DNA from 2 places in the Stenotrophomonas sp. P5_A9 genome. Region 1 is predicted to be linked to the other one. Evidence: riboswitches for the same ligand, from Rfam matches in the RefSeq annotation. Region 1 holds a riboswitch; the other holds the start of a gene.
What was found. A riboswitch is a leader RNA that binds a small molecule or an ion and turns the genes downstream of it on or off. The one in region 1 is predicted to bind glycine.

Region 1 (3,395 bases):
GGCGCGCACGGCGGCCACCACGGCCGGCAGGTCCGGCTCGGGCACGGTGAACAGCACGCTGATCGGCGTGGTCTGGGTGATGGTGGCCAGCGGTTCGGTATCGCTGCTGCGCACCAGGTTGCCGACGTCCACGTTGCGCAGGCCCATGCGGCCCGCAACCGGTGCGGTGATGCGGGTGTACTGCAACTGCAGGCGCGCTTCATCGACCGCGGCCTGGTCGGTCTGGCGACGACCCTGCAGCTGGCGCACCTTGCTCTGCTGGTCGCTCAGGTCCTGCGCGGAGACGAAGTGCCTGCGCTGCAGTTCTTCATAGCGTTTGAGCTGGGCCTGGGCGTTGTCCAGCTCGGCCAGGTTCTGCTGCTGGGTGCCCAGCGCACGCGACAGCGCCACCTGGTAGGCGCGCGGATCGATCTCGGCGATCAGGGCGCCGGCCTTGACGTGCTCGCCCTCGCGGAACGACAGCCGCAGCAGTTCGCCATCCACGCGGCTGCGCAGGCTCACCGTGTGCAACGGGGTGACGGTGCCCAGCGCCTTCAGGCGTACCACCAGGTCCTCGCGTACGACGGTGGCCACGCGGACGGGCGTGGCGGCAGCGGCAGGCGCCGCGTCGGCGGCCGGTGCCGGCGCGAGCACGCGCCAGGCGATGGCGGCGGCGGCCAGCACGGCCACGACCAACAGCGGTTTGAACAGACGACGGGAACGCGAGGGCAGCGGGGCAGACATGGGGCATCCTGCGCGTGCGCCATACGGCGAACGCGTCCATGGTTTACCGGCCCGTGGGGGCAGGCGGGGCGAAGTGGGGTTGTCTGGCGGGGCCGCTGGTCGAATGCCGCAGCGTGGCTGGATGCCGACCCGGGAGGGTCGGGGGCGTCATGTTACCGCGTGCGGCAGTCTGCGCTCACATGCCCTTGGTCATGGGATGCAATGAACGCTGCGGTACCGACCGTTGGCCGGTACAAGGTCGCCCGGCCAACGGCCGGGCGCTACAGGTGCATTGAACGTTCCGTTCAATGCACCTCGTCGCGGTAGACGAACTTGGGCATTTCCCAGTTGAAGTGGATCGCCAGCAGGCGCAGCAGGAAGCCACCGCCCAGGCACCACAGCGTGGCCGCATTGAGCGACACGCCCAGTTCCAGCAGGCCCAAGTAGGCCGCGCCGGTGAACAGCGTGATCACCGCATACAGTTCCTTCTGGAAGATCAGCGGCACCTCGTTGCACAGTACATCGCGCAGCACGCCGCCGAAGGCGCCGGTCAGCATCCCGGAGATCAGCACGATCGGTGCGGCGTGGCCGGCCTCGCGCGCCACCGCGCAGCCGATCAGGGTGAAACAGATCAGCCCGAGTCCGTCCAGCACCAGGAAGGTGCGGCGGAAGTGGTGCATCCAGCGCGCCACCCAGGTGGCGATCAAGGCCGCGCAGATGGTGAAGCCCAGGTACTCCGGGTGTTTCACCCAGCCCAGCGGGTAGTGGCCCAGCACGATGTCGCGCAGCGAGCCGCCGCCGAGCGCGGTGACGCAGGCGATGATCACCACGCCGAACAGGTCCATGCGCCGCCGCCCGGCCGACAGTGCGCCGGTCATGGCTTCGGCGGAAATGGCGATGAGGTAAATCAGGGAGAGCAGCATGGCGGGAACTCCGGGCAACGGCAGGCGAGGACGGAACCACGCACACCACACGCCAGCGCAGGGCACTGTCGTGGGATGGGATTCCGTTGCCGCTCCCGCTGTCCTTTTGCCTGAGAGTTCAGTGGCCAAGGCCACGTGCCCCTTCGGCGGGTCATTGAAGACCTCTCTCCAGATCGGCGTGTCGGATGCATGGTTGGTGGCTGTGCAGCCACCGGCCTGAGCGATTATGGGAGCCTGCGCCTTCGGCGGGCGCCAGCGCGGCGCCTCTCTCCTGCATCCGGGCCGGATTCTAGCAGCCAGCGACCCCGCGCCGGTGGATAATCCCGGTATGCCCGCTGAACCCGCCCCCTGGTACGTCTACCTGCTGGAATGCCGCAACGGCAGCTACTACGCCGGCATCAGCAACGACGTGGCGGCCCGCTTCCAGGCCCATGTGGACGGCAAGGGGGCCAAATACACCCGCGCCAATCCGCCGGTGAAGCTGCTGGCGATGCGCGCCTACCCGGACCGCGCCACCGCCTCCAAGGCCGAATGGCAGCTCAAGCGCCAGCCGCGGGCGCGCAAGCTGGCGTGGCTGCAGGCGGTGGAATCGGCGTAGCGCCGGACGCTGCGGGCCGCGCGTCGCTTGTTCGCGTGTTCGCCGCCGACATACCATCGTGCATCTGCCGGTGATCGGCCTGCTGAACCCCTGGAGTGCCATGTCCCGCGACCTGATCCTGTACCCGGAAGACGAAAACGGCGATGTGCTGTGGAACATGCTGCAGGACGGTGATGACCTGTCGATTCCCCGCGAGGTGGATTTCGCGCTGATCTTCCCCACCGAAGACGTGGCCATTGCCTTTGCCGTGCACCTGCTCAAGAACGAACAGAAGGTGTCCTTCGCCCGCTACGAAGGCAACGACGAGTTCCCCTGGCAGATCCTGGTGCACCCGCTGATGGTGCCGACCCACCACAACATCGCCGGCTTCGAAGGCCTGCTGGGTACCGAAGCCATTCCCTACAGCGGACGGCTGGATGGGTGGGGGTGCGTTTCGCAGGGCTGACGCCCTTCAGCACGCCACGTACTGCACGCGACCCCGCCCTTCATTCGCGCACCTGCCGGAGAGCACCGATGTCCGCCCTGTTCCTGATCCTTGCCGCCGCCGCAACCGCCCCGCCCGCCGCAATCGTTCCGGATCCGGCCACGCTGGCGGCCATCGAGGCGACCTGTTTCGATTACGTGGACGGCCAGCTCGAAGCCGATCCACAGCGCGTCGCACGTTCGCTGCACCCGGACCTAGCCAAGCGCGCCATCCTGGGGGATACCCCGGACGAGCGGCTCGGGCTGCGGCGGATGTCCAAGGAAGAGCTGGTCGGGCTGACCCGGCAGGGCGCTCTGAAAACGCCGAAGGAGCAGTGGAACCGCAGCTGCCGGGTGCTGGACGTGACCGGCAACGCCGCCTCGGTGCGGCTGGAAACGCCATGGTTCGTGGACTATTTCCACATGGGCCGTTTCGGCGCGCGTTGGGTCATCGTCAATGCGCTGTGGTACAGCAAGCCGAAGCAATGAGCCCGTCCAGTGTCACCGAACAACCTCGCACATTCCGGGCAAGCGTTACATCCTGATCATCGCGATGACGTCTCATCCGGATCGGGCGCAGACGGGATGGCCTTCCTCCGCCGATCCTCACGGTCATCCCCGAAAATGATCCGCGCGCTGCGCTGGTAGCTCCAGTATGCCACCGCCCAGTTAAGCAGCACCACGATGCGGTTGCGGAAGCCGATCAGGAA
Region 2 (3,395 bases), on a different contig from region 1:
TGTCCGCCAGCGAACGCAGGTAACGCAGCAGTTCGTGTTCGCTGTGGTGGGTGTTGAACACCGGGTGGGTCAGGAAGTCGCTGGTGCGCACCAGGCCGGCCGGCAACGCATCGGCGGTGGCCGCGTCCAGCGCGTCCACATCGACCGTGGCACCGAACAGCTGGCCGAGCGCGACGATGTCGGCGCGGGTCGCGGTTTCATCCAGGCTGATGCCGACCGCATCGCTGTCGATCGCACGCAGGTTGATGCGTGCGGCCGCGGCCTTGGCGTGGATCGCCTTGGCGTCGACGTCCTTGACGTGCAGGGTGTCGAAGAAATGCTCGCCCACATTGACGCCGGCAGCGCGCAGTGCGCTGGCCAGGATCGCGGCCAGGCGATGGGTGCGGCGGGCGATGCGGGTCAGACCTTCCGGGCCGTGGTACACGGCATACATCGAGGCCATCACCGCCAGCAGCACCTGCGCGGTGCAGATGTTGGAAGTGGCCTTCTCACGGCGGATATGCTGCTCGCGCGTCTGCAGGGTCAGGCGGTAGGCGGCATTGCCCTGCGCGTCCACCGAGACGCCGATCAGGCGGCCCGGCATCGAGCGCTTGTAGGCGTCGCGGCAGGCCATGAAGGCGGCATGCGGGCCACCGAAACCAAACGGCACGCCGAAACGCTGCGAGTTGCCGACCACGATGTCCGCGCCCCATTCGCCGGGGGCGGCGATCAGGGTCAGCGCGAGCAGGTCGGTCGCCACCGCGACCAGGCCGCCACGGGCGTGCACGGCATCGGCCAGCGCCTTGTAGTCGCCGATATGGCCGAAGGTGTCCGGGTACTGCAGCAGCACCCCATAGGCTTCGGCCTCCATCGCCTCGGCCGGGGTGCCCACGCGCAGCACGATGCCCATCGGCTCGGCGCGGGTGCGCAGCAGTTCCAGCGTCTGCGGGTGCACGGCGTCGTGCACGAAGAAGGTGTCGGACTTGGACTTGGCCGAACGCTTGGCCAGGGTCATCGCTTCAGCGGCGGCGGTGGCTTCATCCAGCAGCGAGGCGTTGGCGATCTCCATGCCGGTCAGGTCGGCGCACAGGGTCTGGAAGTTGATTAGCGCTTCCATGCGGCCCTGCGAAATCTCGGCCTGGTACGGGGTGTAGGCGGTGTACCACGCCGGGTTTTCCAGCACGTTGCGCAGGATGACGTTCGGGGTCAGCGTGCCGTAGTAGCCCTGGCCGATGAAGGTGCGGAACACCTGGTTCTTGTCGGCGATGGCGCGGATCTTGGCCAGTGCCTGCACTTCGGTCAGCGACTCGGGCAGGTCCAGCGGGGCCGGCGACTTGATTCCGGCCGGGACGATCGCATCGGTCAGCGCGTCCAGCGAGGCGTGGCCGACCACGTCGAGCATCTGCGCGATTTCAGCGTCGTTGGGGCCGATGTGGCGTTCGACGAACGCGTGGCTGTGTTCAAGCTCGCGCAGGGAAGGAGTGTTCTGGGACATGGCTGGCATCTCGAAGAGTGGGCACGCACGTTCGGAAGGCAGCCGGGGCCAGGGCGTGTCGCGGGCGACAGCGATCCACCGGACCTTGCGGTCTTCCTGGGTGCCCCTCTGTCCTTTTGCCTGAGAGTTTAAAAGCGCGCATCTGCGTGCTTCGTGCCCCTTCGGCGCCGGCAATGGGCCGGTCTCTCCAGAGTTTTGGTACGGGTGGTATCGGGCCTGAGCGATTACGGGCGTTGCGCCTTCGGCAGCGGGTGTCCGCTTCTCCCACCATGGTGCCCGCCAATTATAGCCCAGCGGCTTTCTCTGCTGCGTCCCCATGGCACATGAATACGGGGTGGTATGGGCGCCCCTCTCGGGCCTCCGGCGATGGTGCCCGGCGGTACAAAGGCCTATCATCATCGGACCCTCGTATTCATCTGGTGCCGCCCGTTCCGGGCTTGCGCCCGCCGTGCAGTGCGCACGGCCCAGACGGAAGACCGCATGACGCCCGCCTCACCCTCGACCCGCCGCCTTGCCCTGCTGCTCGCAGGCCTGGCGATGTTCGGTCCGTTCTCGATCGATACCATTTTCCCGGCCTTCCTGCTGCTCGGCGACCGCATGCAGGTCGACCAGGTGGCCGTGCAGCAGACCATCAGCGTGTACCTGCTGTTCTACGGCCTGATGAGCCTGGCGCACGGCCCGTTGTCCGATGCGTTCGGACGCAAGCGGGTGATCATCGGCGGGCTGGTGCTGTTCATCGGCGCCTCGATCGGCTGCGCGCTGTCGCGCGACATGACCACGCTGCTGGTGTTCCGTGCGCTGCAGGGCGTCACCGCCGGGGTCGGGGTGATCGTCGGCCGCGCAGTGATCCGCGATCTGTACCACGGTGCCGACGCGCAGCGTCTGATGAGCCAGGTGTCGATGATCTTCGGCGTCGCCCCGGCCATCGCGCCGATCATCGGCGGCTGGATCCTGCTCGGCGGCGGCGACTGGCCGCTGATCTTCTGGTTCCTGGTGCTGTTCGGCGTGGTGCTGCTGCTGGCCACCGGCAAATGGCTGCCGGAAACCCACCCGGTCCAAGCGCGCACGCCGCTGTCGATGCGCGAACTGCTGCGCAGCTATGTGCGGATGGGCTCCAACCCGCGCCTGCTGCGCCTGGCCGCGGCAGGCGCGTTCAATTTCTCCGGCATCTTCCTGTACATCGCCTCGGCACCGGTGTTTGTGATGCAACACCTCAAGCTGGGCGAGGGCGGCTTTGCCTGGTTGTTCATCCCCACCATCGGCGGCATGACCGTGGGCTCGTTCCTGTCCGGCCGCATGGCCGGGCGGATCGTGGCGCAGCGGCAGATCGCGATCGGGTTTGCGTTGTGCGCCGTCTCGGCGCTGCTGAACGTCGGCTACGTGGTATCGGTACCGCAGATCGCGCTGCCGTGGGCGGTGATGCCGATTTTCCTGGGCGGCGTCGGCATGGCCTTGATCTTCCCGATCCTGGCGCTCGCCGTGCTGGACATGTACCCGCATCAGCGCGGCCTGGCCTCCTCGATGCAGATGTTCATCCAGCTGATGATCAACACCGTGGTGGCCGGCGTGGTTTCGCCGATGCTCAGCAGCAGCCCGCTGCACCTGGCCTTGGGCTACGCGGGCTTCTTCGCCATCGGTGGCAGCTTCTGGTACTGGGAGCGGCACTGCGAGCGCCGCCGTGACGTGCTGACGCCGATCGAATAAGCGCACGCGCACGCTACGATGGCGGGCGACGCGGGCGTGGCCGGCGTGGTGCTGGCGATCCGGCGGCACCTGGTCAGGGCTGCGGCATCGATCGGCAGGCCATCACCGTCATGGGCTATCGGCGCCACGGCAAGGTGCGGGACCGAGCCGGGCGGCGGCCCTCAACGGGCCCGGCCGGGCCCGTGCGGTATCCTTTGCGCTTTGATGCAGTCCGGAC

Region 2: it holds a riboswitch for glycine, as region 1 does, so the genes downstream of both, gcvP (aminomethyl-transferring glycine dehydrogenase) here and AC1DR7_RS05825 (trimeric intracellular cation channel family protein) in region 1, are expected to answer to the same signal.

Annotation. Positions count from the first base shown of each region.
Region 1 covers NZ_JBFULC010000013.1:12,486-15,880, forward strand. Annotated here, with positions in the region: gene AC1DR7_RS05820 (MdtA/MuxA family multidrug efflux RND transporter periplasmic adaptor subunit) at 1-723, opposite strand, end outside; gene AC1DR7_RS05825 (trimeric intracellular cation channel family protein) at 1,008-1,625, opposite strand; glycine riboswitch at 1,716-1,807, opposite strand; glycine riboswitch at 1,816-1,909, opposite strand; gene AC1DR7_RS05830 (GIY-YIG nuclease family protein) at 1,954-2,223, shown strand; gene AC1DR7_RS05835 (ribonuclease E inhibitor RraB) at 2,324-2,668, shown strand; gene AC1DR7_RS05840 (nuclear transport factor 2 family protein) at 2,737-3,174, shown strand; gene AC1DR7_RS05845 (NAD(P)/FAD-dependent oxidoreductase) at 3,231-3,395, opposite strand, start outside.
Region 2 covers NZ_JBFULC010000041.1:21,200-24,594, reverse strand. Annotated here, with positions in the region: gene gcvP (aminomethyl-transferring glycine dehydrogenase) at 1-1,474, opposite strand, end outside; glycine riboswitch at 1,573-1,675, opposite strand; gene AC1DR7_RS13675 (multidrug effflux MFS transporter) at 1,955-3,178, shown strand.